DNA from 3 places in the Ectothiorhodospira sp. PHS-1 genome. Region 3 is predicted to be linked to each of the others. Evidence: predicted binding sites of a transcription regulator. Region 3 holds the regulator's gene; each other region holds the start of a gene.
What was found. The regulator sigma-54, encoded in region 3, starts transcription at its own class of promoters, with help from an activator protein. The targets are predictions, from matches to a motif close to TGGCANGNTNCNTGCTT.
Positions count from the first base shown of each region.

Region 1: the regulator sigma-54 is predicted to act here: its motif matches at 4,858-4,874, upstream of flgB (flagellar basal body rod protein FlgB).
Region 2: the regulator sigma-54 is predicted to act here: its motif matches at 7,461-7,477, upstream of glnA (glutamate--ammonia ligase).

Region 1 covers NZ_AGBG01000009.1:30,972-40,839, forward strand. The annotation lists gene flgH (flagellar basal body L-ring protein FlgH) at 1-403, opposite strand, end outside; gene flgG (flagellar basal-body rod protein FlgG) at 465-1,253, opposite strand; gene ECTPHS_RS05570 (flagellar basal body rod protein FlgF) at 1,287-2,027, opposite strand; gene flgE (flagellar hook protein FlgE) at 2,043-3,254, opposite strand; gene ECTPHS_RS05580 (flagellar hook assembly protein FlgD) at 3,297-3,974, opposite strand; gene flgC (flagellar basal body rod protein FlgC) at 3,987-4,406, opposite strand; gene flgB (flagellar basal body rod protein FlgB) at 4,423-4,821, opposite strand; gene ECTPHS_RS05595 (protein-glutamate O-methyltransferase CheR) at 5,006-5,836, opposite strand; gene ECTPHS_RS05600 (chemotaxis protein) at 6,013-6,945, opposite strand; gene flgA (flagellar basal body P-ring formation chaperone FlgA) at 7,226-7,876, shown strand; gene flgM (flagellar biosynthesis anti-sigma factor FlgM) at 7,978-8,286, shown strand; gene ECTPHS_RS05615 (flagella synthesis protein FlgN) at 8,289-8,774, shown strand; gene ECTPHS_RS05620 (flagellar brake protein) at 8,980-9,690, shown strand.
Region 2 covers NZ_AGBG01000002.1:129,594-139,461, forward strand. The annotation lists gene secB (protein-export chaperone SecB) at 1-210, shown strand, start outside; gene ECTPHS_RS01340 (NAD(P)H-dependent glycerol-3-phosphate dehydrogenase) at 223-1,224, shown strand; gene ECTPHS_RS01345 (tRNA (cytidine(34)-2'-O)-methyltransferase) at 1,230-1,700, opposite strand; gene ECTPHS_RS01350 (dihydroorotate dehydrogenase) at 1,699-2,646, shown strand; gene ntrC (nitrogen regulation protein NR(I)) at 2,653-4,068, opposite strand; gene glnL (nitrogen regulation protein NR(II)) at 4,061-5,128, opposite strand; gene ECTPHS_RS01365 (DUF4124 domain-containing protein) at 5,321-5,863, opposite strand; gene glnA (glutamate--ammonia ligase) at 5,966-7,375, opposite strand; gene ECTPHS_RS01375 (cation diffusion facilitator family transporter) at 7,633-8,784, opposite strand; gene glyQ (glycine--tRNA ligase subunit alpha) at 8,997-9,868, shown strand, end outside.
Region 3 covers NZ_AGBG01000003.1:18,235-28,102, reverse strand. The annotation lists gene mlaE (lipid asymmetry maintenance ABC transporter permease subunit MlaE) at 1-631, opposite strand, end outside; gene ECTPHS_RS01695 (ATP-binding cassette domain-containing protein) at 631-1,452, opposite strand; gene ECTPHS_RS01690 (hypothetical protein) at 1,532-2,125, opposite strand; gene ECTPHS_RS01685 (calcium/sodium antiporter) at 2,164-3,156, shown strand; gene ECTPHS_RS01680 (KpsF/GutQ family sugar-phosphate isomerase) at 3,219-4,196, shown strand; gene ECTPHS_RS01675 (HAD family hydrolase) at 4,230-4,757, shown strand; gene lptC (LPS export ABC transporter periplasmic protein LptC) at 4,754-5,317, shown strand; gene lptA (lipopolysaccharide transport periplasmic protein LptA) at 5,514-6,008, shown strand; gene lptB (LPS export ABC transporter ATP-binding protein) at 6,005-6,730, shown strand; gene ECTPHS_RS01655 (RNA polymerase factor sigma-54) at 6,897-8,414, shown strand; gene hpf (ribosome hibernation-promoting factor, HPF/YfiA family) at 8,469-8,792, shown strand; gene ECTPHS_RS01645 (PTS sugar transporter subunit IIA) at 8,800-9,273, shown strand; gene hprK (HPr(Ser) kinase/phosphatase) at 9,270-9,868, shown strand, end outside.

The DNA of each region.
Region 1 (9,868 bases), on a different contig from region 3:
TGCCCTGGCCGTCGAAATCCCGGTTGCCACTGATCTCGGTGTTGAGCAGGGGACGCCCGTTGTGGGTGACCGGCCGCCCCAGGATGGTGGGGTTGGCCATGCTCACACTGGACTCCTTGCTGGTGGAGGTACTGGCCGACTTGCTGGCCTGGGTCCGCTCCGCCAGCAGTACCGTGAGGACATCCCCCACCTGGCGAGCCTTGTAGTCGGCAAACAGGCCCTGCACCGCGGTGGGCTGGAAGATGGCGCCGTTATTGTGTTCCGGCGGTATGGGCATGGGCGGCATGACGGTGGCGAAGTTGGGATTGTCGCCCCGCTCCACCGGCTTCACCGTGGCGCAGCCGCTCATGACCACCAGAAGACATGCCAGGGGCAGGCCCGCAAGGGCAAGCGGCGGCCGCATTGGAGTTTTCAGGTTTCGGGTGTTCATGATGGGCTACCTTCGGTCATGAATCGGGCCGGGATCACAGATTGTTGTTGATGTACTGCATCATCTGGTCGGAGGTGGAAATGGCCTTGGAATTGATCTCGTAGGCCCGCTGGGTCTCGATCATGTTCACCAGCTCCTCGGCGATGTTCACGTTGGAACTCTCCAGGGAGCCTTGCATCAGACGGCCCAGACCGTCCTGGCCGGGATTGCCCTGCTGGGGCGCGCCGCTGGCGGCGGTTTCGATGAACAGGTTCTGGCCGATGGGCTGCAGGCCGGCGGGATTGATGAAGTCGGCCAGCTGGATGTTGCCCACTTCCACCGGGGCATTTTCCTGGCCGGCCAGGGTGACGCTGACGATACCGTCCTGGCTGACGGTGATGCTGGTGGCGCCTTCCGGAATGAAGATGCCCGGCTGCAGCTCAAAGCCGTTGGACATGACCACCTGACCATCGGCATTGAGCTGGAAGCTGCCGTCCCGGGTATAGGCGATGTTGCCCTCGGGAGTCAGGATCTCGAAGAACCCCCGCCCCTGAACGGAGATGTCCAAGGCATTGTCGGTCTGGATATGGTTGCCCTGAGTGAAGATCTTGTCGGTGGCCACGGTGCGCACCCCTACCCCGGTCATCAGACCGGTGGGCAGCTGATTGTTCTGCGCCGCCTGGGCACCCGGCTGGCGCACGGTCTGGTAGATCAGATCCTCGAACGAGGCGCGCCCCTTCTTGAAGCCCGTGGTATTCACGTTGGCCAGGTTGTTGGAGACCACCGACATGCGGGTCTGCTGGGCATCCAGCCCGGTCTTGGCAATCCAGAGTGCTTGATTCATGATCTTGTCCTCCTGCTAGGCATGGCCGGCCGATCAGGACATGCGCAACAGCTGGGCGCTGCTGCGATCCAGGTCTTCGGCGGTCTTCATGAGCTTCACGTAGGTTTCGTAATTCCGTGCCAGCTCGATCATGTTGACCATGGCTTCCACGGTGTTGACGTTGCTGCCTTCGAGCATCCCGGAGGTCAGTGAAACGGCGGCATCGGCCGGCTCCTCCTGGCCGTCTCCCCGACGGAACAGGCCGTCCTCGCCCCGCGCCAGTGCCTCCAGGGGCGGATTGACCAACTTCACTCGTCCCACTTCGGCCAGGACGTTGGCCTCCTGGCCGAGGGGCCGGATGCTGATGGTGCCGTCACCGCCGACGAGAATGGTCTCGAAGGGCGGGATGGCGATGGGCCCGTCCTCGCCCAGCACCGGCAGGTCATCACCGGTGGTGAGCAGGCCCACGTTGTTCACCTTGAAATTGCCTGCCCGGGTGTAGGCCTCGGTACCGTCCATGGCCTGAACCGCAATCCAGCCGTCACCCTGCACCGCCACGTCCAGATCCCGGCCGGTAGCGATCTGCGGACCGTGGGTGAAGTCCGCCTCCACGGCCTGAAGCTGGGCATAGTCCCGGCTGTCGAACACCGGCCCCCGCAAGGGATGGTTGGTGAACATCTCCAGGCTCTTGCGAAACCCGGTGGTGTTGGCATTGGCCAGGTTGTGGGTGTTGACCTGCTGGGAGTGCGCGGCCTCCCGGGCGCCGGTCATGGCGATGTAGAGCATGCGGTCCATCAGTCGTTACCTCCGTTAACGGATGTTGATGATGGTCTGCGTCAGGGTGTCGGCGGTGCTGATCACCTGGGCATTGGCCTGGAAGTTGCGCTGGGCGGTGATGAGCTTGACCAGCTGATCGGCGATGTTGACGTTGGCCGCCTCATAGGCACCGCCCTGGACCAGTCCAAAATTGGATTCACCACCGCGGCCCAGAAGGGGCTCGCCAGAGGCGGCCGTCACTACCCAATTAGTACCCCCCACCGGCTGCAAGCCTTGCGGGTTATCAAAATTAGCCAAGGCGACCTGCCCCAAGGAGCGATTGGCACCATTGGAGTATCTCGCAAAGATAGTTCCATCAGAATCCACATCAACACTTACAAGCTGCCCTGCTGTGTAGCCATCCTGACGTAATGCGGCAACACTAAAACGGCTTCCATATTGTGTGGTGTCACCAAAATCGACAGTTATTTCAAGGTCGTCCGCACCATTTGGTGGATCTGCATAATTGATCTCCAACTCACCGCTTGCAAGCGTGCCATCATTATTAAAGACCAGAGTGTCATTACCTACGATTGCCAAGGTTCCATCGGGCTCCCTTATGGCGGCAACAACCTCCCAAGTTTTATTCTCAGGGGGATCCTCACGTCTGAAAAAAAGTGTGACTGCACGCGCTGATCCAAGAGAGTCATAAATCGTCAGAGATGTTGAGTAATTGTAGGTTTCCGGATCCTCTGGATCGATGGGACCATCAACAGGCTCCGCATCTGAACTCAAGTTCATGAGTGCATTGATGGCCGTAGTAGGCTGGGGTTCGGAATCACCGATGGTAAGCTGCATTGACTGCAACAGGTTTCCACCTTCAGGCGGATATCCCTGCAAGCGCTGTCCGGCCGAGTTGACAATAAAACCGTCCTTGTCGACTTGAAACTGACCGGCCCTAGTGTACTCGGTTATTCCGTCACGATCTAAAATAAAGAATCCTTGGCCGTTGATGGCAAGATCCAGGTTATTGTCACTGAAATTCAGGTCTCCCTGAGTGAACTGCTGGGTCACGGACGCCAGGTTGACGCCGCTCCCGGTGGCGGTCTTGGAGACCCCGGTGTAGGACAATGCGAACACGTCCGCGAACTCGGCACGGGAGCGCTTGAAGCCCGCCGTGGAGGAGTTGGCAATGTTATGACCCGTCACCTGCAGATCCGATGAGGCCGCGTTCAGACCGGTCAGACCGATGTTGAATGATGGCATGGTATAACCCTCAGTTTATTGGCTTGTTTCTAAAGACACGTCTCAACCGATCTGCCGGACCGTGGCCAGGTCGATCTCACCGAAGCCTTCAACGATCAGCGTGATTCCCCCGCCGGCTTGCCCTGTACGGACGCTGTCCACCCGGGCATTGAGCAGGGTCTGGGGCTGGCTGGTCTGGCCATCCAGCTGAGCCTCGGCACGAAACTCATACACCCCCGGTGGTGCCCGCTCGCCTTCCGTGGTGATGCCGTCCCAGACGAAGGATTTCATACCGCTCCCCTGCCCACCCATGGGGATGCGACGCACCAGCACCCCCGCCTCGTTGTACACATTCACCGTCAAGTCATTGGCGGAGGATTTCAGATCCACTCCGCCGCGGATGCCTCCCTCGTCACCCAGCACCGCCAGATCCACCGGAATCAGTACCTCGCGATCCACCAGGGCGGCGGCCTGCAGGGTCTGGTTGGCCTGCATGGCCTGGGCAATGCCTTCAAAGGATTTCTGCAACTCACCGATCCCGTTGACCGTGCCGAACTGGGCGATCTGGCCCAGAAAATCACCACTTTCCATAGGTTCGAAGGGATCCTGGTTCTGCAACTGGGTGATCATCAGCTTGAAGAAATCCGCCTGTCCCAATTCGTCCCGGCTGGATTCCTTTTTCTGTCCGGCGGCCGAGGTCAGGCCCAGACTGGCTAGGGTGTTGGCATCAATGACGCTCATGGTTCATCCCTCCTATGACTGGCCCAGTTGCAGGGTTCGCAATAGCAATTGCTTGGTGGTATTCATCACTTCCACGTTGTTCTCGTAGCTACGGGACGCGGAAATCATGTTGGCCATCTCGTCCACCAGATTGACGTTGGGCATGTAGACATACCCCTGTTCATTGGCCAGCGGATGATGGGGCTCATATTTCACGAAGGGCTCGGCCTGGCTCTCGACGATGCCGGCCACCCGTACCGGAGAAGTGGACGCACTGCCGCCGAACTGGTCCATCACGGTCTGGAACACCGGCTGCTTGGAGCGGTAGGCCTGCTCGGGGGTGGTGCTGGCCACCTGGGCATTGGCCATGTTGCTGGCGATGGTATTCAAACGTACCGACTGGGCGCTCAGCGCCGAACCGGAGACGTCGAAGATCTTGAACATGTTGCTCATGACTTAATCTCCCGGCCTATTCGCCTTTGAGGGCCGTGCGCAGGCCGCTGAATTTCTTGCTGAGAAAATCCAGGCTGGCCTGATACTGCACGGTATTTTCGGCAAAGGCCGCCTGCTCCAGCTGGGGGTCCACCGTATTGCCGTCCAGGGACGGCTGGGTGGGCACCCGGTAGAGCGGCTCGTCCAGAGCCTGACCCGAGGCATCAGTGGCAATATGGGCGGCGTGGGTAAGGCGCAGGCCCAGGGCATCGGGCTGATGCGCACGACTGAGCACCTGGCGAAAATCCAGGTCCCGTGCCTTGTAGTTGGGGGTGTCGGAATTGGCGATGTTGGAGGCGAGCAACTCCAGGCGCTTTGAGCGCACCTGCAGCGCATCGCCGTGGATACCAATGGCCCTGTCTATGGAAAGTGGCATGGACTCGACCTCAAGAAATGTTCCTGAAGGTCGAAAATGCAATCAGCGTGCCATAAAAGAAAGTCTCGTTATTTTAGAGACTTAAGGGAAAGGCACCCGGAATCGGAGAGGCTGTCACGGCAAGATACCGCCGTTCGCAAGATCCCGACCCATGGAGCGGGTCGGGTTATTGACGCCTGTGCTTTCAGCGCAGGCGATATACAACGCCCGGATTGCAACGCACCATTTCAAAGGCGTCGGAATAATTGGCCATGGACTCGGAGGCCCCCAGGAAAAGATAACCACCCGGATTGAGAATCTGGGAGATACGCTTGAGAATCAGCTTCTTGGAGTCAATGGAAAAGTAGATCAGGACATTGCGACAGAACACCACATCAAAACGCCCCAACAGGGTGTAGCTGTCCATGAGATTGAATTCACGGAAGGTAGCACGGGCCTTGATGTCGGGCCGGAGGGACCAGCGATCGCCATTCTGCACGAAGAAACGTTGGCGTCGCTCAAGGGACAGGCCGCGGGCGACGGCCAGGGAATCGTAGCTGGCCTCGCGCGCTTCCTTGAGCACCGCGCCGGAGATGTCCGTGCCCAGGATCTGCACATCCCGCAGGCTGCCGGGGCGGGATTGCTGGTATTCACTGAACCCCATGCTGATGGAATAGGCTTCCTGTCCGGATGAGCAGGCGGCAGACCAGATGCGCGGGGCGTATCCCGCCCCCTTCTGCTTTGCCAGTTCCGGATAGATCTGGTTCTTGAGGATCTCAAAGGGAAACACGTCCCGAAACCAGTAGGTTTCGTTGGTGGTCATGGCCTCGATCATCCGCTCTCGCAGCCCGGGATTCCGCCCCAGCTTGAGCTGCCTGAGCAGCTCGCTCACGGAAGAAACCGAGAACTCGCCCATGAGCCGCGACAGGCGGCTGTTCACCAGATAGTGCTTGTTTTCCCCCAGGACCAGTCCACAGGACTTCTCCAGAAACAGCCTGAAATCCTCGTAATCCTGAGATTCGATAGGGCCTGACAAGGTGGTTTCCTGTTATGGATCAATCTTTCGTTATAGGGCTCAAGCCATCGAAAAGCGCAACGGATGGCACCCACAGTATACCCTCGAGAGTCCCCAAAGGGGGCAATGGCACACTGCCGTTCAAGGGGAACGCAATGACCGCCGGGCGGCATGATCCTGCCGGCCGCGCTTATATATCATTCCACGGCATCATCCGCCTGCAGGTATCCCAACACGACCTCCGCCAGTTCATCCGGACTGAACTTGGGCAGAAAACGGTTGGCTCCCGCCCTGCGGACCAGGGTCTCATTGAAGGTTCCGCTCAGGGAGGAATGCAGCACCACGTGGAGTTTCGACAAGGCCGGCTCCTTGCGGATGGTGGAGGACAGCGTGTAACCATCCATCTCTGGCATCTCGATATCCGAGATCACCATCCCGATCTGTTGCTCGATGGGGCCCTGGGCAGCCAGTTCCATCAACTTGTCCAGCGCCTGCCTGCCGTCGTTCACCACCACGGATTCCACGCCCATCTGGGTCAGGGCGCGCACGATCTGCCTGCGCGCCACCGCGGAGTCGTCAGCGACCAGGGCACGGCGTACCTTGCCCCCTTCCTGAATGTTGGACAACAGCGAGTCACTGACGTCCCTTGCCGGACCGGTGATCATCTCCAGCACCTTTTCCACGTCGATGATCTCCACCAGACGATTATCGACCTGGGTCACGGCCGTCAGGAAACTGTCCTTGTGCGTGCCCCGGGGAGGTGGATGAATCTGATCCCAGTTGAGGTTGATGATGCGATCCACCGACGCCACCAGAAGCCCCTGCACGGAACGGTTGAACTCCGTGAGAATGACGAAGGACCCGCTCTCCCTGGAGGGAACCGGGGGCATGCCCAGTGCCTGGGCCAGATCGACCACGGACACCGTCTTGCCACGCAACGTGGCCACGCCGCGGATGATGGGGTGGGCGCTGGGAAGCCGGCTCAAGGCGGGACAGGTGATGACCTCGCGTACCTTGAATACATTGATGGCAAACAACTGACGGGTGCCCAGAGTGAAGAGGAGCAGTTCCAGACGATTCTGCCCCACCATTTGGGTCCGACGATCGACGTCATCCAGCAAGCTGCTCATCAGGCTCTCCCGCGGGTATCAGCAGATCATACCTGCTCATTCAGGAGTATGATCGGCTCCGACAAAGATTTCTTGAAATTTTTCTGGCCCTCATCTTGCACAATATCTCCCCAGGGACATCATGCGCCACAGATCCGGCGCTTCTTGAAATACCCCCGGGTATAGGTGATGAACCATCCAGCGAGGTAGCATTAAGATGTTTTTCAGCTTCCGCAAGTGCCGCAACGGGATCCTCCTAAGTTTGTTCGCGGGTGTGCTGATCTGCGCCCCCACCAATCTCATGGCGGTCGAAACGCAGTCGCACGACAGTATTTTGACGGCTGCAGGCGCGTTCCTCGGTCAACAGGCACGCGCCCATCACGGCGAGCATGTGGATGTGCGTATCAACCGGGGTTCACTAGACCCGCGTCTGCGACTCAGGGCGTGTGACGGGCCACTGGAAACCTTCCTGCCTCCGGGCACCAGGATGACCGGTCATACCACCGTGGGCATTCGCTGCACCACCCCTTCGCCCTGGAGCCTTTTCGTGCCCATGCAGATTGTCGTCCGTGGCGAGGTCGTGGTTCTGGAAAGAGCCCTGCCTCGAGGCACCCTGATCTCCGAGGGCGACATCCGGCTCGAGTTGCGTGACCTGGGCAGCATGCACGGTGGCTATCTCACCGACCCCACGGCGGTCACCAACATGGTCCTCAGACGAGCCTTGCCCGCCGGTACTGCCCTGAGCCCCCAGATGGTCGAGCCCCAGCGACTGGTGCAGCGAGGGCAGAAAGTCATGCTGGTGGCGCAAAATACCGCCATCTCCGTGCGCATGGAGGGACAGGCGCTCGCGGACGGCGCCTATGGTGACTGGGTTCAGGTTCGCAATCTGTCCTCCCGGCGCATTGTGGAAGGTCGAGTGCTGTCAGCCGGGGTGGTGGGTGTTAGTATGTGAGTCAAATTGCACTGACTGCCCCTACTACCCCTAAAGAAACCCGCGAATCGGCCGATACGATTTCTAAGAAGTGGCCGTTCAGTGCACGCGAGGAACGCAATATGTCCATCGACATCAAGAATTTAACCCAGACTCAGCCGCGCAGCGCCGGGGAGAGCCGTGGTGCCTCCGACGTGGCCAAAGGCGCGCGCTCGGGCGGTGGCACGGGATTTTCCGGTCCGGTGGGCGACAAGGTCACCCTGACCGAAACCGCCAGGCGTCTGAGCACGCTGGAGCAGAACGTCAGGGCACAGCCCTCCGTCGATCAGGAAAAGGTGGAAGCTATCCGCCAGGCCATCCAGGAAGGGCGGTATGAGGTCAACGCCGAGTCCGTGGCCAACAAGATCCTGAAGACTGAAGACCTGTTCTAGCCATGAACATGCGCTCGTTTCCGGAGCAACTGGATCAGATTCTGACCCATTCGGTGCGGGAGGCCTCTGCCCTGGAACATGCCCTGCAACTGGAAGGACAGGCCCTGAGCACCCGGGACCTGGAAACCCTCAATCTGGCCATCGTTCAAAAACAGCAACAGGTTGAGCGGCTGGAACAACTGACCCGTGATCAGGGTGCCCTTCTCAAGCGGGAGGGCTATGAGAACAATGCCCAGGGCATGGCCCACTGCCTGCGCGACTGGGACGCCGAAGGTGTCCTGGCGCCTATCTGGGACCGACTGGTGGATGTCATGGCGCGCTGCCGGCAACTGAACCTTGCCAACGGCGGTGTGGTGGAAACCAAGCGACGCCATGTGGAACAGGCGTTGCACATCCTGCGAGGCGAGGAAGCCCACACCGAGCTGTACGGCCCCCGAGGACAGGCGACCTCTGCCGGAGCAAATTCCCGCACTATCACCAAAGCCTGACCACTACCCGGACGACATCGCAGCCCCTTGCGCCCGCACGAAAGAGCTGATTCTTTTCCAGACTGTGCTAGCCTCAGTGTAGGCTCCGGAAAAAACATATTCCCGGAGATCTTGGAGCGCGGAGGGTTCGGCCATGAATCAACCCAGCAATCAAGCACTGGTAACCGCTTGCCCACTCATACCTGGAGCGCGGGGCATCCCCATCATGAGACAAGAGAGTGTTGGCACCCTGCTCCGGGATCTTGAAGCACGCCGCGCCTCCATCAGCATACGTTTTGGCCAGGATCAGGAGTTCTATCACAGCACCCTGAACCGCATGGACCCATCGCGCGGCTGGCTTTTCCTGAGTCAATTGACCCCTTACCAGGGCAATCTGCGCATGGCTACCGGGCAGCAGATCCACATGTACGCGGTATTCAATGAGTCCTGCCTGCACTTCCGGGCCGAGGTACTTCACTCCGGGGAGCACGACGGCGAGGCCTTCCACGTGGTCTCCATTCCCACCGAACTGGACAGTGAGCAGAAACGCACCCATTTCCGTGCTCCGATGGATGGCGCCTCGAGCATTCCCGTGACCTTAGTGGACAGGGACGGACGCCAGTTCATCGGCAGTCTGGTGGATATATCACTGGGTGGACTGCGTGCCGTATTCCCGCTCAAGACCCCCATCCATGCCAAGGATCTCCTGACCCTCAGCAAACTCGCCTTTTCGGACATCGAACTTGTCCAGTGCGGCATTCAGGTCCGCTTTGCTTCCGACGACAGGGAAACAGGCGCGAGATTGGTCGGAGGGAGGTTTTATGACCTTTCCCAGGCGGACGAACAGGCATTGCTGCGGACCCTGCTCCTCATGGAACGGGAAAGGGTTCACCAAGGTGAGCCGGAACACAGAATCTTTCATCCCCCCGGGCAGTAGTAGAAAGTCCGTGAAGAATGACGATCGCCTCTCCTGCAGGGCCACGCCCTGTGGGAACTTGGTCTGGGGACGAGAAAGAGAAGCCTGGCGAGGAAACGGACGTACTGGATATAAGACGCGGTAGATATAAAAAAGGAAGGTAGAGGTGCCTGAAGACTCGTATGGCATCGGCCTCTGC
Region 2 (9,868 bases), on a different contig from region 3:
CAGATGGGGCCGTTGCTGGCGGCTTACTGCCCCAACCTGCTGTTCCCCTTCGCCCGCGAAGCGATCTCCGATCTGGTCACCCGCGGTGGCTTCCCGCAAATGCTGCTGGCCCCGGTCAATTTCGATGCCCTCTATGCGCAGAAACTGCGAAACGAGCAGCAGGCGGCCCAGGGCGGTGATGCCGGCGCCGCGCCGACTCCCTTGAACTGAGCTTCCGCCTCCATGCGCGACGTGCGTCATGTGGCGGTGCTGGGCGCCGGTTCCTGGGGGACGGCGCTGGCCATTCATCTTGCCCGCAAGGGGCTGAAGGTCGGTCTGTGGGGCCGTGACGGCGGCCGGATGGCGGAGATGCGGGCCGCCGGTCGCAATGTCCGCTATCTGCCGGATGCCCCGTTTCCCGTAACCCTCACCCCCGTGGATGATCTCGATGCCCTGGTGTCCACGGCCGACCGGGTGCTGCTGGCCGTGCCCAGCAGCGGCTTTCAGGACATCCTGCACCGTATCGCTCCGCAGCTTTCGGGGCGCGGGCTGGTGTGGGCCACCAAGGGCCTGGACCTGGAAACCACCCGCTGGCTCCATGAACTGGTGCTGGAGGCATTGCCCGGCGACGTGCACTGGGGGGTGGCTTCCGGTCCTTCCTTTGCTTCCGAGCTGGGACGGGGTCTGCCCACCGCGCTGACTCTGGCATCGCCGGACCCGATCTTTGCCGAGGATGCCCGTGCCTGGCTGGCGGGCGGCACCCTGCGGGTGTACACCAGCGACGACGTGGTGGGGGTGCAGCTTGGCGGCGCCTTCAAGAACGTGCTGGCCATTGCCGCCGGGGTGTCCGATGGCCTGGGTTTCGGCGCCAATGCCCGCGCGGCGCTGATCACCCGGGGGCTGGCGGAGCTGATGCGTCTGGGGGCCGCCGCCGGTGCCCGCAACGAGACCCTGATGGGTCTGTCGGGCCTGGGTGATCTGGTGCTCACCTGTACCGACAATCAGTCCCGCAACCGTCGCCTCGGTCTGGCCCTGGGCCAGGGGCAGGGGATGGACGAGGCGGTGGCCGCCATCGGTCAGGCGGTGGAGGGAGTACGCACGGCCCGGGTGGCGGTGGCCAAGGCGGCGGCCCTGGAGGTGGATATGCCCATCTGCCGGCAGGTGTACCGTGTCCTCTATGAGGGGCTGGCGCCGACGGCGGCGGTGGAAGCGTTGCTGAGCCGGGACCCCAAGCCGGAGTTCTGAGCTGTTCAGTCCACGGCGGCACCGGGGTAGCCCAGCTGCCGCCAGGCCTCCATCACCACCACGGCCACCGAGTTGGATAGGTTGAGGCTGCGGCTTCCCGGCACCATGGGGATGCGCAGGCGTTGCTCCCCGGGCAGGTGCTCCAGCACCGCATCCGGCAGGCCCCGGGTTTCGGGGCCGAACAGGAAGGCATCCCCCGGTTGGAACGCCACCTCGCTGTAAATCCGGCTACCCCGGGTGGACAGGGCGAACATCCGTCGCGGCTGTACGGCTTCCGAGAAGGCCCTCAGGCTGTCATACTCCGTCACCGGAGCCAGATCCCGATAATCCAGCCCTGCGCGCCGCAGGCGCGCGTCATCCAGCGTGAACCCCAGCGGGTGGATCAGGTGCAGCCGGCAGCCGCTATTGGCCGCCAGGCGCATGACGTTGCCCGTGTTGGGCGGTATCTCCGGTTGATACAGGACGATGTGAAACATGCCAGTCGACACTTCCCCTAAACAGGCCCTTGCGATCGATTTCTGCGGGCTTTCCATGGCCTCCCCCCTAGTGCTGCTCTCGGGCTGCGTGGGGTTCGGCGAGGAGTATACCCGTGTGGCGGGTTTCTCCAATCGCCATGTGGGCGCCATCTGCCTCAAGGGCACCACGGGTCAGGCCCGTCCGGGCAACGCCCCTCATCGGGTTTACGAGACCCCTGGCGGCATGCTCAACGCCATCGGCCTGCAGAATCCCGGGGTGAACTTCGTGGTGGACGAGATCCTGCCCGGTCTGGACTATGACGAGACCCGCTTCATCGCCAATGTCTCCGGTTCCACCATCGAGGAATACATCGAGGTCACCCGCCGTTTTGACGATTCCCCGGTGGATGCCATCGAGATCAACATCTCCTGCCCCAACGTGAAGGAAGGCGGGGTGGCCTTCGGCAATGATCCGGATATGTCCGCCCGGGTGGTGGAGGCCTGCCGCAAGGCCACCGGCAAGCCGCTGATCACCAAGCTGTCCCCCAACCAGACGGACATCGCCGCCAACGCCCGCCGCTGCATCGAGGCCGGTACCGATGCCTTCTCCGCCATCAACACCCTGATGGGCATGGCCATCGATGCCGAGCGTCGCCGTACCGTGATCGGCAACAATCAGGGCGGCCTGTCCGGCCCGGCCATCAAGCCAGTGGCCCTGCTGCGGGTGCATCAGGTCTATCAGGTGGCCAGGCCCCACGGGGTGCCCATCATCGGTCAGGGCGGGGTGGCCAGTGCCACGGATGCCATCGAGTTCCTGCTGGCGGGTGCCACCGCGGTCGGGGTGGGAACGGGGCTGTTCTATGATCCGCTGCTGTGCCAGAAGATCAACCAGGGCATTCAGGATTACCTGAAACGCCATGGACTTGGCCATGTGTCGGAGCTGACCGGGGCCCTGCAGCTGAACTGAGGGGCTTCAGGCCCCCAGGTCCTCACCCTCGTCCATGTTCAGTTCATTGATCTTGCGGGTGAGGGTGTTGCGCCCCCAGCCCAGCAGTTTGGCGGCATCCTGCCGCCGTCCGCCGGTCTTTTTCAGGGCTGCCCGGATCATGATTCGTTCGAAGGCGGGCGTGGCCCGGTCCAGCAGGGAGGCATTGCCCCGGGCCAGCTCCTGTTCCGCCCATTGGGCCAGCTCTTCTTCCCAGCCGCCACCGTGGGCGTTGCCTGAGCGCTCGTGCAGTTCCGACGGTAGATCGTTGACGTGGATTTCCCGTCCCGAGGCCATGACCGTGAGCCAGCGGCACAGGTTTTCCAGTTGGCGCACGTTGCCGGGCCAGTCCAGGGCGGTCAGGTAGTCCAGCACCTCGGGCAGCGGCACCTTGCGTTCCACGTTCAGCTCGGCCGCCGCAGTGCCCAGAAAGTGATTCAGTAGCAGGGGGATGTCCTGGCGCCGTTCCCGCAGGGCCGGGACGTGAATGCGGATCACGTTCAGCCGATGGAACAGGTCTTCCCGGAACAGGCCCTCCTGGACCCGGCTTTCCAGGTTCTGGTGAGTGGCGGCGATGATGCGCACATCCACCTTCACCGGCATGTGCCCGCCGACCCGGTAGAACTCGCCGTCCGCCAATACCCGCAGCAACCGGGTCTGCAGTTCCGCCGGCATGTCGCCGATCTCGTCCAGGAACAGGGTGCCGCCGTCCGCCTGCTCGAAGCGTCCGCGCCGGGCACTCTGGGCGCCGGTGAAGGCGCCCTTCTCGTGACCGAACAGTTCCGATTCCAGCAGATCCTTGGGGATGGCGGCGGTGTTCAGGGCAATGAAGGGCATGTGCGCCCGGGGGCTGTGGCGGTGCAGGGCATGGGCCACCAGTTCCTTGCCGGTGCCGGATTCGCCGTTGATGAGGACGGTGATGTTGGAGCGCGACAACCGGCCGATGGCGCGGAACACCTCCTGCATGGCCGGTGCCTCGCCGATGATCTCCGGGGTCTTGCTGTTGCCGGAGGGTTCCTCCCGGCCCCGCTCCCGCCGGGCCTGGCAGGCCCGCTTCACCAGCGAGACCGCGTCGTCCACGTCGAAGGGCTTGGGCAGGTATTCGAAGGCGCCCCCCTGGTACGCGGAGACCGCGCTTTCCAGGTCCGAGTGGGCGGTCATGATGATCACCGGCAGCTCGGGGTGTTCCCGTTGCAGCCGGCTGAGCAGTTCCAGGCCGTCCATGCCCGGCATGCGGATGTCCGTCACCAGGGCATCCGGCACGTCATGCTCGAAGCATTCCAGGGCCTCGGCGGCGCAGGTGAAGGAGGTGACCTCGATACCGGCCTTGTTCATGGCCCGTTCCAGCACCCAGCGGATGGATCGGTCGTCATCAATGACCCAGATATGTTCACGTCTAGTCATCTATAAGCTCCACGGGGATCAGCAGCGAGAACACCGTCTGCCCCGGACGGGAAGTACACTCGATCAGGCCGCCCATCTGATTGATCAGGGACTGGGCGATAGAGAGCCCCAGCCCCGTGCCGCCGGCGCGACCCGAGACCATGGGAAAGAAGATGCGCTCGCGGATGTCGTCACCGATGCCCGGCCCGTCGTCGATCACCTGGATCAGGGCCACCAGCTTGTGGCGGATCTGACCGATGGTGTACTGGCGTCGTACCCGGGTCCGCAGGCGGATTTCCCCGCTGTCGCCGAGGGCCTGAACCGCGTTGCGCACGATGTTGAGCACCGACTGGATCAGCATGTCCTGATCGGCGTTGACGTCGGGGATGCTGGGGTCGTAATCGGTGCGGATGCGAATCTCTTCCGGCGCCTCCACGCTGACCAGGCTGCGGACATGCTCCAGGACCCGGTGGATGTTCAGGGGGCGGCAGTGGGGCAGGCTGTTGGGCCCCAGCATCCGGTTGACCAGGTTCTGCAGGCGGTCCGCTTCGCCGATGATGATCCGGGTGTACTCCCGCAGATCCGGGTCCGGCAGTTCCCGTTCCAGGAGTTGGGCCGCGCCGCGCAGCCCCCCGAGGGGATTCTTGATCTCGTGGGCGAGGCCGCGGACCAGGGCCCGGGTGGCGGACTGCTGATTGAGCAGCTGCTCTTCCCGGGTGATGCGCAGTTGCCGGTCAACCTGGATCAGTTCCACCAGCAGTTGTCTGGCGTGTCCCGGTTCGGAAATGGGGGAGGCGGTCAGGTCCACCGTGACCTCCCGGGCGAAATGAAGGGCCAGCAGCCGCTCCCGCTCCGTGAACGGATGCCCGGTGTCGAGGGATTGCCGCAGGCTGGCGATGAAGGTCTCGTCCTCCCGGAACAGGCCCTGAATCGGCAGGCCATGGATCCGGTTCAGGCTCATCTCCATCAGCATTTCCGCCGCCGGATTCATGTAGACCAGGCGCAACTGGTCGTCCGCTACCAGCACGGCGGTGGTCAGGGTCTCCAGCAGTTGTCGATGCAGGTTGTGATCAGGCGGCATACGGGTTCTCTTTAGCAAGAAACGAACCAGAATCATGCCGCGCACGGGAATCGTGCAATCATCCCGCAAAGTGGTCACGGGACGACGCTTTCGGGGTCTCGCCGGAGCGGTGGCGCGGCCTGTTCCGGCGCCTCTGGAGCATAGCATGCACCATGATGGTGCGGGGCGGTTCCGCGCCGGTGACGCGGCGGGTCAGGGCCGCGGTCGGGATTGCTGCTGCACGGTGGTGCGCAGGAGGTGGAAGGTGGTGGTGTCCGAGCGGATCAGGGTGTTGCCATCGTCATCCACGACCTCCGCCTGGATCGTGTGAGTTCCGGGCGTGACTTCGTCCAGGATGGCTTGGGCGGCCTGGGTGGTCACGGCGGTATCGCCGTTGAGGCGGATCCGGAAGCGGTGCCCCAGATCCGTTTTGAGGGCTGGACTCAGGTTCAGGGCGACGTCGACCTGCCCCAGGTTGGTGCGTACCACCCCGTCCCGTTCCGGGCGGTTGATGGCCAGTTGCTGATAGGCATCTCCTGGTTCCTCCGTTGCGGAAGGGGGTGGCTGTTGCAGGATGTCCCGAGCCTCGGGCAGGCCGGGCAGGGTGGCGGGCCGGTCCACCCGGATCGGCCGTGCATCGACTCCGTCCGGTGGCGTGTCACCGAAGGCAGGGCGCCCCTGCTCGTCGGTCCATTGGTAGATCTGGGCCTGGGCGGGCACGGTGAGCAGCAGCATCAGCATCAGCAGCAGGGGCATGGCGATGTCCTTGGTATCCTCTGTTCCGTGGCGGGGTCCGGAAAAAAAGAACCCCCGGCAAGCCGGGGGTTCGGTGCTTCCAGTGTTCAACCCGTCTTGTGCTTACAGACTGTAGTACAGATCGAACTCCACCGGGTGGGTGGTCATGCGCAGGCGGGTCACTTCTTCCATCTTCAGATCAATGTAGGCATCAATCATGTCGTCGGTGAATACGCCGCCGGCGGTGAGGAAGGCGCGATCCTTGTCCAGGGCTTCCAGGGCCTGATCCAGGGCGTGGCAGACCTGCGGGATCTGCTTTTCCTCTTCGGGGGGCAGGTCGTACAGGTTCTTGTCCATCGCCTCGCCGGGGTGGATCTTGTTCTGGATACCGTCCAGGCCGGCCATCAGCATGGCGGAGAAGGCCAGGTAGGGGTTGGCGGTGGAGTCGGGGAAGCGCACCTCGATACGTCGGGCCTTGGGGCTGGAGACCCACGGAATCCGGATGGAGGCGGAGCGGTTGCGGGCAGAGTAGGCCAGCATCACCGGGGCTTCAAAGCCGGGCACCAGGCGCTTGTAGCTGTTGGTGGAGGCGTTGGTAAAGGCGTTCAGGGCGCGGGCATGCTTGATGATGCCGCCGATGTAATACAGTGCCATTTCGGACAGGCCGCCGTACTTGTCGCCGGCAAACAGGTTCTGTCCGTCCTTGGCCAGGGACTGGTGCACGTGCATGCCGCTGCCGTTGTCGCCCACCAGGGGCTTGGGCATGAAGGTGGCGGTCTTGCCATAGTTGTGGGCTACGTTCTGCACCACGTACTTGAGGACCAGGACTTCGTCCGCCTTGCGGGTCAGGGTGCCGGGGCCGACGCCGATCTCGCACTGGCCGGCGGTGGCCACTTCGTGGTGGTGTACTTCGGTCTTGAGGCCCATTTCCTCCAGCACCAGGCACATGGCGGAGCGCAGGTCCTGCAGGCTGTCCACCGGGGGGACCGGGAAGTAGCCGCCCTTCACGGAGGGACGGTGGCCGATGTTGCCGTCCTCGAACACTTTTTCGGAGTTCCAGGAGGCCTCGTCGGAGTCGATCTTGAAGAAGGCGCCCTGGATGGAGTTGCCCCACTTGATGTCGTCAAAGACGAAGAATTCGTTTTCCGGACCCCACAGGCAGGTGTCGGCGATGCCGGTGCTGGCCAGATAGACCTCAGCGCGCTTGGCCAGGGAGCGGGGGCAGCGGTCATAACCCTGCATGGTGGCCGGTTCCACCACGTCGCAGCGCAGGTTCAGGGTGGGCTCGTCAAAGAAGGGGTCCATGACGGCGGTGTCCACATCGGGCATGAGGATCATGTCGGATTCGTTGATGCCCTTCCAGCCGGCGATGGAGGAGCCGTCGAACATCTTGCCGCCTTCCAGCACGTCCTCGTCGACGGTGTGGGCGGGCACGGTCACGTGCTGTTCCTTGCCGCGGCTGTCCACAAAGCGGAAATCGACGAACTTGGCGCCGTTTTCCTTGATCATATTCAGAACGTCTGCTGCTGACATGCGTACTCCTCCAGGGCTTGAATGAGAGAGGCCTGTTGAAACGGATCCCCGCCGGGGCGGGTGTTCAATTCGGTCGAACCATGGAAAGCATGAAGCGTGCCATGGCGTTGAATGGGGTTGCGGAGGCCATTTGGGGCGGATTTCGGGGGCTGCTTGATGATTGCATGCACAATCTTAGTGCGTTTTTGAGTATTTTGCGCTGTTTTGGGGCGCGAAATCCGTTTTAATGACGGGTGGGCGCCCATCGGCGGTGCCTGTCAGTACCGGAACAGCACCTGTACCTGACCCACATCCGCCGCCCGCAGGCTTGATGCCACCAACTGCCGGGCGGCGGCTTCGGCCTCGGCCAGGCTGTCGAAGGCCCGCAGGGGCAACTGAAGTTCCAGGTGTACCTGTCCTTGCAGATAATGGATCACCACCGGGTCCGCATGCCGGGCTGCAGGCACGTCGTGCCACTGGGCCTGCAGACGCTTGAGGATTTCGGTGCGGTTGGGCAGATGGCTGCTGGGGGCGCCCTGTTGATCATCCTCCGGATCAATATGGACCAGAATGTCCCCCAGCTCGTCCTGAACCCCGTGCATGGCCACGCAGACCGCATCGGCGATGTGATGGCCTTCGGAGACGCTGATGCGGGGCGCGACCTGAACATGGACATCCGCCAGCAGGGTGCCCGCCATACGCCGGGTGCGCAGGTCGTGAACCCCCTGGATGCCGTCCAGCCGGCGCACCGCCTCCAGCATGCGTTCCTGCTCCTGGGTTTCCACCCCGGTGTCGATGAGTTCCCGGGCGCTGTTCCAGATCAGTTTGACGCCCATGTGGCCGATCAGCAGCGCCACCAGGATGGCCGCCACGGCGTCCATGAAGGGCAGGCCGGCCAGGGTGGCGCCCACGCCCGCCAGCACCACCACCGACGAGACCACATCGGAGCGGTGATGCCAGGCATTGGCTTCCAGCATGCGCGAGCGAACCCTTTTGGCCACCCGCATGGTGTAGTGATACAGGGTTTCCTTGCTGATGATGGCGACCGCCGCCAGGATCAGGGCCAGGGGGGTGGGGCTCAGGAGTTCTTCCGGGTTCAGCAGGCGTCGTGCGGCATCGGTCATGATGCCCACGGCCACGCCGGCGAGTACCAGACCCACGACCACGGTGGCCAGGGTTTCGATGCGGCCGTGACCGTAGGGATGGTTGGCGTCGGCCGCTTCGTTGGCCTTGCGGGCGGCAAACAGCACCACGAAGTCGCTGGCCAGGTCGGAGAGGGTATGCACTCCGTCGGCGATCAGGGCCTGGGAATGGCTGATCCAGCCGCCGATGATCTGTGCCGTCGCCAGGGTCAGGTTGGTCACGGCACCGACGAGGGTGACACGACGCATGGCCTGATAACGCTGTTCGCTGGGGAGCCCGGCTGACATGAGGGCCTCGTTGATCCTGGCCCGGGTGGGCGCGGCTTGGGGAAGCGGGATTGTAAACCCTGGTGACACGGTCGCCCAGCCCCGCCACCCGTCGGAGGTTTCCCGGTCACGCACGGGACTGGGCGCTCGCCACCGGCCGCCGTTATACTGTCAGGCTTTGCACGACCCATGCTCGGGGTCGCGCCATCCACGAATCACTCGGGTCGATCCTCATGTCTTCTCACGACGTCTCTACCTTCCAGGGCCTCATCCTGGCCCTGCAGGACTACTGGGCGGGCCACGGTTGCGTGCTGCTCCAGCCCTACGACATGGAAATGGGAGCGGGTACCTTCCATTCCGCCACCTTCCTGCGGGCCATCGGCCCGGAACCCTGGCGCACCGCCTATGTACAGCCCTCCCGCCGTCCCACCGACGGCCGCTACGGGGAAAACCCCAACCGGCTGCAGCACTATTACCAGTTTCAGGTGCTGCTCAAGCCTTCGCCGCCGGACATCCAGCAACTCTACCTGGGTTCCCTGCAGGCCCTGGGCATCGACCCCCTGATCCATGACATCCGCTTTGTGGAAGACAACTGGGAATCCCCCACCCTGGGCGCCTGGGGCCTGGGCTGGGAGGTCTGGCTCAACGGCATGGAGGTGACCCAGTTCACCTATTTCCAGCAGGTGGGCGGCCTGGACTGCCGGCCGGTGAGCGGTGAGATCACCTACGGTCTGGAGCGCATCGCCATGTACCTGCAGGGGGTGGAGAGTGTCTACGACCTGGTCTGGACCCGGGGTCCCCAGGGTGTGGTCACCTACGGTGACGTCTACCACCAGAACGAGGTGGAACAGTCCACCTACAATTTCGAACATGCCGATGTGGCTTCCCTGTTCGGCTGGTTCGAGACTTGCGAGCAACAGAGCAAGCACCTCATCGCCCAGGGCCTGCCCTTGCCGGCCTACGAGCAGATGCTCAAGGCTTCCCATACCTTCAACCTGCTGGATGCCCGGCGCGCCATCTCCGTCACCGAGCGGCAGCGCTACATCCTGCGGGTGCGTGAACTGGCCCGCGCCGTCGCCGAGGCCTACTACGCCGCCCGTGAACA
Region 3 (9,868 bases):
CCACCACGCCAAAGACCATGCTCTTGATCACGCCGTTCATGACGTCTTCGTGGAAATCCACGCTGGCCTGCATCTGTGACCAGTAGGCGCCGGCATCCACCCCGAGCACGCCCACGCCGATGAAATAGCCCCCGGCCACACCGACGGCACTGAAGATGGCCGCCAGCAGGGGCATGGAAATCACGCCGGCCAGAAACCGCGGTGCAATCACCCGTTTGTACGGGTCCACCGCCATCATTTCCATGCTGGAGAGCTGTTCCGTCGCCTTCATCAGGCCGATCTCCGCCGTCAGCGCGGAACCGGCCCGACCGGCAAACAGCAGCGCGGTCACCACTGGCCCCAGTTCACGGACCAGGGACAGGGCGACGACGGTACCCAGCGCCTCGGCGGCACCGAAGTCCACCAGGGTGATGTAACCCTGATACCCCAGCACCATGCCCACGAACAGGCCGGACACGGCAATGATCAGCAGGGACAACACCCCCACCGAATAGATTTCCCGCAGCAGCAGCCCCGGACGGCGCACCAGCGTCCCCATGGCCAGCAGGGTGCGCAGCAGGAACAGATGGCCCCGCCCCAGGCGTTCCAGCACGCCCAGTGCCGAGCGCCCCAGCCGTTGGAAAGGTCCCATCACCGTGTATCGCCTCCCATGAGGTCATCCAGATAATCCGGCGCCGGATAATGGAAGGGAACCGGACCATCCGGCAAGCCTTCCAGAAACTGGCGGGACCAGTCCGAGGCCTCCCGGCGCAATTGCTCCGGCGGACCGGCATCCACCACCCGGCCATCGGAGATAAGGTAAACCCAGTCGGCGATGGAGCCGGCCTCGGCCACATCGTGGGACACGACGATACTGGTCATGCCCAGGGCATCGTTGAGGCGACGGATGAGGGACACGATCACCCCCATGGTGATGGGGTCCAGGCCTGTAAAGGGTTCGTCGTACATCATCAGCAGCGGGTCCAGGGCGATGGCCCGGGCCAGAGCCACCCGCCGGGCCATGCCGCCGGAGAGTTCACTGGGCATAAGGGATACCGCGCCGCGCAGGCCCACCGCCTCCAGTTTCATGAGCACCAGGTTGCGCACCAGCGGTTCCGGCAGGCGGGTGTTCTCGCGAATGGGAAAGGCCACGTTGTCAAAGACGTTCAGATCCGTGAGCAATGCCCCGCTCTGAAACAGCATGCCCATGCGACGGCGCAGACGATACAGCTCCCGGCGTGAAAGACGATGTACGTCCTGCCCCTCTACCAGCACCTGGCCATGATCGGGACGCAGCTGACCCCCGATCAGCCGCAGCAACGTGGTCTTGCCGGTGCCGCTGGGGCCCATGATGGCTGTCACCTGCCCCTGAGCGATGGTGATGTTCAGGCCATCGAAGATCTTGCGATCACCGCGGGCAAAGTGCAGATCACGGATCTCGATCCAGGGCGTCTTGTCGGGAGAGGCGTCGATGGTCCGGTTCCTGGGTTTGAATGGAGGGGGGAGCGGGTGATCAAGGTACCGTGAATGTTCCCGGGCCGTCGGGGTCCTGTCAAGCCACTCCCAGCAGCGCGGCAATGGTCATGGCCTGATCCACCGTACCGGGTCCGGCATCCATGAACAGCAGCCCCGCCCCGGCCGGGCTGCCGTGGATGAAACACTCCAACTGCCCACGCAAGGCCCGCAGGTCCGGCGGGCCATCCAGTGTCAGCAGGCCCACGCCACCACAGGCGCCCGGGGTATCCGTGCCGGTCCAGAGTCGCGCCGAACCGGCCCCGGCACGGGATGCAAACCAGGGTCGGCCCGTGCCGGGCGGAGGAAAGGCCGCCCCGGCCGCCATCACATAGCCGGCCAGATGATCACCCAGGACCGCCTCGGCTCTGGCGGGCACGACCGCATCGTCCTCCGGTGACAGTTCCAGATAGAACCGGAACCCCCGGGACACCTCGTCCCGCCAGACGCGCATGCCGGCCTCACCGGCGGCCAGGCGCCGCTCCCTGGGCACCAGCACGGCACGAAATTCATTGGCGTAATACGACAAACGCCAGGACGCCGGCAGATCATCCGGGTAGAATTGCGCCAGCCAAGCCGGGTGTTCCCAGTCACGAACCCCGAAGTCCAGGGTAAAATCCGCCCGATCAGCCATGGCGCCCCATCCCCCACCGCCCTATCGCAAACACCTGTATGCTCACTTCCATCACTGCCGTCCTGCTGGGTCTGATCATTCTGGTCTGGAGTGCCGACCGGTTCATCTTCGGTGCCGCCGCCCTGGCGCGCAACCTGGGCATCCCCACCATGATCATCGGCCTGACCATCGTCGGCTTCGGCACCTCGGCGCCGGAGCTGCTGGTTTCCGGCATTGCCGCCTGGCAGGGCAACTCCGGGCTGGCCATCGGCAACGCGGTGGGTTCCAACATCGCCAACATCGGCCTGATCCTGGGCATGACGGCCCTGCTCGCCCCTCTGGCCATCACCTCCGCCACCCTGCGCAAGGAAATGCCCCTGGTCCTGGGGGTCAGCGTGCTGGCCTACCTGCTGGTACTCAACGGCACCCTGGGCAGGATGGACGGCCTGATCCTGCTGGGCGGCCTGATCCTGATCATGGCCTGGATGGTGCGGGACGGTCTCAAGGGACGCAACAACGGCCCCGACCCGATCCAGGGCGAGTTCGAGGCGGAGATTCCGCGGGCGGTCTCCACCGGCAGGGCCGTTCTCTGGCTGCTGATCGGCCTGGTGCTGCTGCTGATCAGCGCCCGCGCCCTGGTCTGGGGAGCGGTGAACATCGCCACCGCCCTGGGCGTGAGCGACCTGGTGATCGGACTGACCATCGTCGCCATCGGCACCAGCCTGCCGGAACTGGCGGCGGCCCTGATGAGTGCACGTCGTAACGAGCCGGATCTGGTGCTGGGCAACATCCTGGGCTCCAACCTGTTCAATCTGCTGGGCGTGCTGGCCATCCCGGGTCTGATCCGCCCCGCCGGCGTACCGGCCGATGCCCTGTGGCGGGATTTTCCGGTCATGCTGGGTCTGACCCTGCTGATCATCGTCATGGCCTTCAGTTTCAGGGGGCGTCCAAGGCGCATCAACCGGGTGGAGGGCGGAGTGCTGCTGGCGCTCTTCATCGGCTACATGACCTGGGTGTATCTGAGCCTGAGTCCGGCCGGGGGGACGGCGTAAGCGATGAAGACCGAAAATGATCTTGCTCAACCCACCTGAAGCATTGGTAGCGTGACGGCATCATGAAACTCAATCCGGAAAAGACCCGCGAACTTGCCCTGGCGGTACTGGACACGGAGGCCGAGGGCATCCGCGGCCTGATGACCCGCATCGACGCCCGGTTCATCCGCGCCTGCGAACACCTTCTCGCCTGCACCGGCCGCGTGGTGGTCACGGGCATGGGCAAGTCCGGCCATGTCGGCAACAAGATCGCCGCCACCCTGGCCAGCACCGGCACCCCCTCCTTCTTCGTCCACCCGGGTGAAGCCAGCCATGGAGACCTGGGCATGATCACGCCGGGTGACACGGTCATCGCCCTGTCCAACTCCGGCGAGACCGATGAACTGCTCACCATCCTGCCCCTGATCCGTCGCCTGGGCGTGCCGATGATCGCCCTCACCGGCAACCCCCGCTCAACCCTGGCGCGGGAGGCCACCGTGAACCTGGACGTGAGCGTGGCCCGGGAGGCCTGCCCCCTGGGCCTGGCCCCCACGGCCAGCACCACCGCCGCCCTGGCCATGGGCGATGCCCTGGCCGTGGCCCTGCTGGAAGCCCGCGGCTTCACCGCCGACGACTTCGCCCGCTCCCACCCGGGCGGGCGCCTGGGCCGCCGGCTGCTCCTGCACGTGGCGGACATCATGCATACCGGCGAACGCATCCCCGTGGTGCGGGCCGATGCGCCCCTGGGTGATGCCCTGCTGGAAATCAGCCGCCAGGGCCTGGGCATGACGGCGGTAGTGGATGAACAGCGACGACTCATCGGTGTCTTCACCGACGGCGACCTGCGCCGCACCCTCGACCGGGGCGTGGACGTGCATGCCACCACCATCGGTGAAGTGATGACTCGTCAGTTCAAGACCGCCGCCCCCACCATGCTGGCCGCCGAGGCCCTGAAGATCATGGAGGATCACAAGATCAGCGCCCTGCCGGTGCTGGACGAGGGTCAACGCCTGGTGGGCGCCCTCAACATGCACGACCTGCTGCGCGCCGGCGTGGTCTGACCGTTCCTGCCCGACGCGTGGTATCGTTGCCCCATGAACGAAACGCTCACTGAACGCGCACGACGGGTGCGCTTCGTCATCTTTGATGTGGATGGCGTACTCACCGACGGCAGCCTGTTCCTGGACGATGACGGACGCCAGTACAAGGCCTTCAACAGCAAGGATGGTCAGGGCATGCGCATGCTCGCGGACAGCGGTGTCCAGGTGGGCATCCTGACCGGCCGCCGCTCGGGCGTGGTGGAACACCGGATGCGGGATCTGGGCATCCGGCTCGTGGTCCAGGGCCGACGCGACAAACTCGAAGCACTCGGCGGCCTGCTCGCGGATGCCGGTGTCGGCGCCGATGAAACCGCCTACGTGGGGGATGACGTGGTGGATCTCCCGGTCATGCGCCGGGTCGCCCTGGCCGTTGCGGTGGCTGACGCCCATGCCCTGGTAAGGGAACACGCCCACTACGTCACCCGACAACCGGGAGGGCGCGGTGCCGCCCGGGAGGTCTGTGAATTCATCATGGAGGCCCAGGGCACTCTGCAGGCCGCCATGGCAGCCTATCTGAGATGAAACTGCCCTCGCTGTTCCTGATCCTGCTGCTGACTCTGGTCGCGGCCGTCGGCTTCTGGCTGGCCCGGGACGCCGATGAACGCCGCCGGGTACTGGAAGACGCGGCAACCGAAGGAACCGATTTCTTTCTGGAACAGTATGCGGCCATCCATATGGACTCCCAGGGTGAACCCCGTTACCAGCTCCGCGGCCAGCGCATGGAGCAGCGCGAAATGGATGGGGCACGCTGGCTGGAGACCCCGGTACTGGTCCTGCATCAACCACCTGGCCCCACCTGGACCCTGCGCTCCGAGCAGGGCTGGATCTCCCCCATCGGTGATGAGGTCAGGTTGCTGGGCGAGGTGCACATCCACCGCGCTGCAGAGGGTGGACGGGACCCGATCACCATCACCACCCGGGACACCACCCTCTGGCCTGATCCCCGTCAGGCCGTCACCGATGCCCCGGCACGTCTGCAGACAACCTATCAGGAGGCCGAGGGTCTGGGGCTGTTCCTGGATCTTGAACGTGAAATTCTGGAACTCAAACGAGAAGCACGGGGTGTCTATGTTCCCCATTAGGGCTGTTCCCAGTCAGTCATTTCCGCGCCAGCGGGAATCCAGGTCCAACGGAATGCGGCCGGCCTCCCCCGGGTCGTCATTCCCGCGCAGGCGGGAATCCAGTCACGGAGTGAAAAGCATGGGCTCCCGCCTTCGCGGGAGCAACGGCGAGGGCGCGGTTCAGTGCTCACCCTGGCGACGGCCTGGCGCGTGGTTCATGATCCCGGCCCTGGCCATCCTGCTGCCGTCCGGACCGCTCCAGGCGCAGGTGGACCGGACATTGCCCATCCGCATTGAGGCGGACTCGGCCACCCTGGACGACAACCGGGGCATCAGCACCTACCGGGGCAGCGTACGCATCACCCAGGGCGCCACAGAAATCAGCGGCGATACGGTCACCGTCCATACCCCGGGCCGGGTGCTGGAACGCATGACCGCGGAGGGTCAACCGGCCACCCTGAACACACTGGATCCACAGGGGCGGGAAGTCCGGGCCGAAGCCGCGCGGATGGAGTTCCTCCCCAACGAGCAACGCATGGAGCTGAGCGGCAATGCCCGCGTGCGACAGGGCACGGACGAGTTCCGGGGCAGCCGCATCACCTATGACCTGCGCACGGCCACGCTGGAGGCCCGCACCGGGGACACCGGCCGTGTCGAGGCCATCTTCACGCCCAGGGAACAGCCTCCCGCCCCTGTCGAGGGGACGCCATGAGTCGTCTGCAGACCCACGACCTGGTCAAGCAGTACCGCGCCCGCAAGCCGGTGGACGGTGTATCACTGCAGGTGAACAGCGGTGAGGTCGTGGGCCTGCTGGGTCCCAACGGCGCCGGCAAGACCACCTGTTTTTACATGATCGTCGGTCTCATCCCCTGCGACGGCGGGCGCATCGAACTGGACGGCAGGGATATCACCCCCCTGCCCATGCATGCCCGCGCCCAGTTGGGCATCGGCTATCTGCCCCAGGAGGCCTCGGTTTTTCGCAAGTTGTCGGTGGAAGACAACCTGCTTGCCGTGCTGGAAACACGCCGCGACCTCAGCCGCGGCCAGCGCCATGAGCACATGGAATCCCTGCTGGAAGAGTTTCAGATCATGCATATCCGCGAGAGCCTGGGCATCAGCCTCTCGGGGGGTGAGCGGCGGCGGGTGGAAATCGCCCGCGCCCTGGCCACCGAACCGGCCTTCATCCTGCTTGATGAGCCCTTTGCCGGGGTAGACCCCATCTCCGTGATCGAAATTCAGCGCATCATCACCCATCTGGTCTCCCGGAATATCGGGGTACTGATCACCGATCACAACGTCCGTGAAACCCTGGGCATCTGCAATCGCGCCTATATCCTGAGCGACGGACACCTGATCAGCGAGGGGCCGCCGGAAGTGGTGCTGGCAGACCCCCAGGTCAGGCGGGTCTACCTGGGCGATCATTTCCGACTATGAAGGTAGAGTTTTTGAGCCAACGCATGGTTTCCCCACACTGGGTCACATTTTTCGTGCCAGGACGTATAATCCGGATGACAGACCCGGCACATGACGGCAAGGCACCGTCAGTACTGCCCGGACCCTTCAACTCCTGCCTGACGACTCCGGTGGCACGCCACATCCTATGCTGAAACCTTCTGTCCAGCTCCGTCTCGGCCAGAGCCTTACCATGACACCGCAGCTGCAGCAGGCCATCCGGCTGCTGCAGCTGTCCACATTGGAGCTCCAGGCCCAGATCCAGGAAACGCTGGAGACCAACCCGATGCTGGAAGCCCTGGAAGGCGCGGATGCCGACCTGGATACCGGCATGGATGAAGCCACCCAACCTGAAGGCATGGCCCCCGGCGCCGATAGCGCCGACAAGGATGCGGAGAGCCGGGAATTCGACGAGCCCGCCGAACGGGACAACACCAGCGAATCCGCGGAAACCATTCCCGAGGAACTGCCCGTGGACAGCAACTGGGAAGACCTCTACGACATGCCGACCGCCGGCGGCGGCCAGATGGACAACGACGGTCGCGACCTGTTCGAGAATCAGAGTGCACCCGGCGAAGACCTGCGTGACCACCTGCTTTGGCAGATCAACCTGTCGCCCCTGAGCGAGCGGGACCAGGTCATCGCCATGACCATCATCGATGCCATCAACGATGACGGCTACCTGGCCGAACCCATCGAGCAGATCCACGCCGGCCTGGCCCAGGATCAGGAGATGGAACTGGAGCTGGATGAGGTGGAAGCCGTGTTGCGCATGGTCCAGCACCTGGATCCCGTGGGCGTGGGTGCACGGGATCTTGCCGAGTGCCTGTTGCTGCAACTGGAGCAGTTCGCGCCGGAGACGCCCTGGCTGGCCGAGGCCAGAACCCTGGTGCGTGATCACCTGGAAGCCCTGGGCACCCGCGACTTCAAGGGGGTCCAGCGCCGACTGGGGCTGGCTGACGGCGAATTGCAGGTGGTGATCTCGCTGATCCAGAGCCTGAATCCCCGCCCGGGCACCCTGATCAGTTCCAGCGCACCGGAATACATCATTCCCGATGTCTTCGTGCGCAAGCGCGAGGGATTCTGGCAGGTGGAACTGAATCCGGAAGTCGCGCCCCGGTTGCGGGTCAACCCACTTTATGCCAGCTTTGTGCGACGGGCCGATTCCAGCCAGGACAATATCTACCTGCGCAATAGCCTGCAGGAGGCCCGCTGGTTCATCAAAAGCCTGCAAAGCCGCAACGAGACCCTGCTGCGTGTGGGCACCGCCATCGTGGAACATCAGCGCGCCTTTCTGGAACACGGTGACGAAGCCATGAAACCCCTGGTGCTGCGGGATATCGCCGAGCAACTGGAGATGCACGAATCCACCATCTCCCGCGTCACCACCCAGAAGTACATGCACACCCCGAGAGGGATTTACGAATTCAAGTATTTCTTCTCCAGCCACGTGGGGACGTCCGACGGCGGTGAGTGCTCCGCCACGGCCATCCGTGCCATGATTCGCAAACTGATTGCCGAAGAACCCCAGGGCAAGCCCCTGAGTGACAGCAAGATTGCCCAGATCCTGGTGGACCGGGGCATCCAGGTAGCGAGGCGCACCGTTGCCAAGTATCGCGAGGCCATGGCGATCCCGCCATCCAACGAACGCAAGCGCCTCGTCTGAATCCACAACCAGGCCTCAGCTTCACTTTCACATTTCAAACCAAGGAGTCACCTCATGCAGATCAACCTCACCGGTCACCACGTGGACCTGACCGACGCCCTGCGCGACTATGTCAATGACAAGTTCCAGCGCCTGGAGCGCCATTTCGACAACGTCATCGACGTACATGTGGTCCTGACCGTGGAGAAACTGCAGCAGAAGGCGGAAGCCAACATGCTGGTCAGCGGCAACACCATCTTTGCCGACGCCAGCCATGCCGACATGTACGCAGCCATTGACGCCCTGGTCGACAAACTGGACCGTCAGGTGGTCAAGCACAAGGAGAAGCTCAAGGACCATCACCGCGCCGAAGGCTCCCACCGTAACCACATCGGGTGAGATATCCATGAACATCGGTGATCTTCTCGCTTCGGAGCGCGTCTGCTGTCTGCCGGACGTCAGCAGCAAGAAACGTGCTCTGGAGATGCTGGGTGACATGCTTTCGAGCCACCTGCCCAGGCTGACCCAGGGAGAGATCTTCGACAGCCTGCTGGCCCGGGAACGCCTGGGCAGCACCGGCCTGGGGCATGGCGTCGCCATCCCCCACGGCCGGCTGGCCGGAGCCGACGAGGCCTGTGCCGCCCTGCTCAAGCTGGGCAAGGGCGTGGACTACGACGCCCCGGACAGCGAACCGGTGGACATCCTGTTTGCCCTGGTGGTGCCGACCGAATGTACCGACGAACACCTGCAGATCCTCGCATTGCTCGCGCGCATGTTCTCCGATCCGGAGACCCTGGCCCGACTGCGTAGCGCCAAAGGACCGGAAGACCTGCTGGAGCTGGTACACCACTGGGATACCGAAAGCCCAGACTCACCGTGACCACGCCCCCCCTTACCGTCCATCACGTCGTCGAGGCCATGGGAGAACGCCTGGCCCTGCGCTGGGTGGCCGGTCATCAGGGCAGGGAACGCCGGATCGCTCACCAGGCCACGCCTCACGGCAGTACCTCACTGGTCGGACACCTGAACATCATCCATCCCAACCAGATCCAGGTGCTGGGTCCGGACGAGATGCGCTACCTGTGGAACCTGCGCAAGAACTCCCAGCGGGACATCCTGGAACAGCTGGTGAACGGCACGGCGGCCCTCCTGATCGTCACCGACGGTCTGGCGGTTCAGCCGGAACTGTGCGCCCTGGCGGACAAACAGGCCGTCCCCCTGCTCTCCACTGCCCTGCACAGCCACGAAATCATCAATATCCTGCGCTATTTCTTCAGCGACAAGCTGGCGGAGACCATCACCCTGCACGGTGTCTTCATGGAAGTGCTGGGCATCGGGGTGCTGCTGACGGGGGAAAGCGCCATCGGCAAGAGCGAGCTGGCCCTGGAACTCATCAGCCGCGGACACCGTCTGATTGCTGACGATGCACCCGAATTTGCCCGCATCGCCCCGGACATCCTGCGGGGCACCTGTCC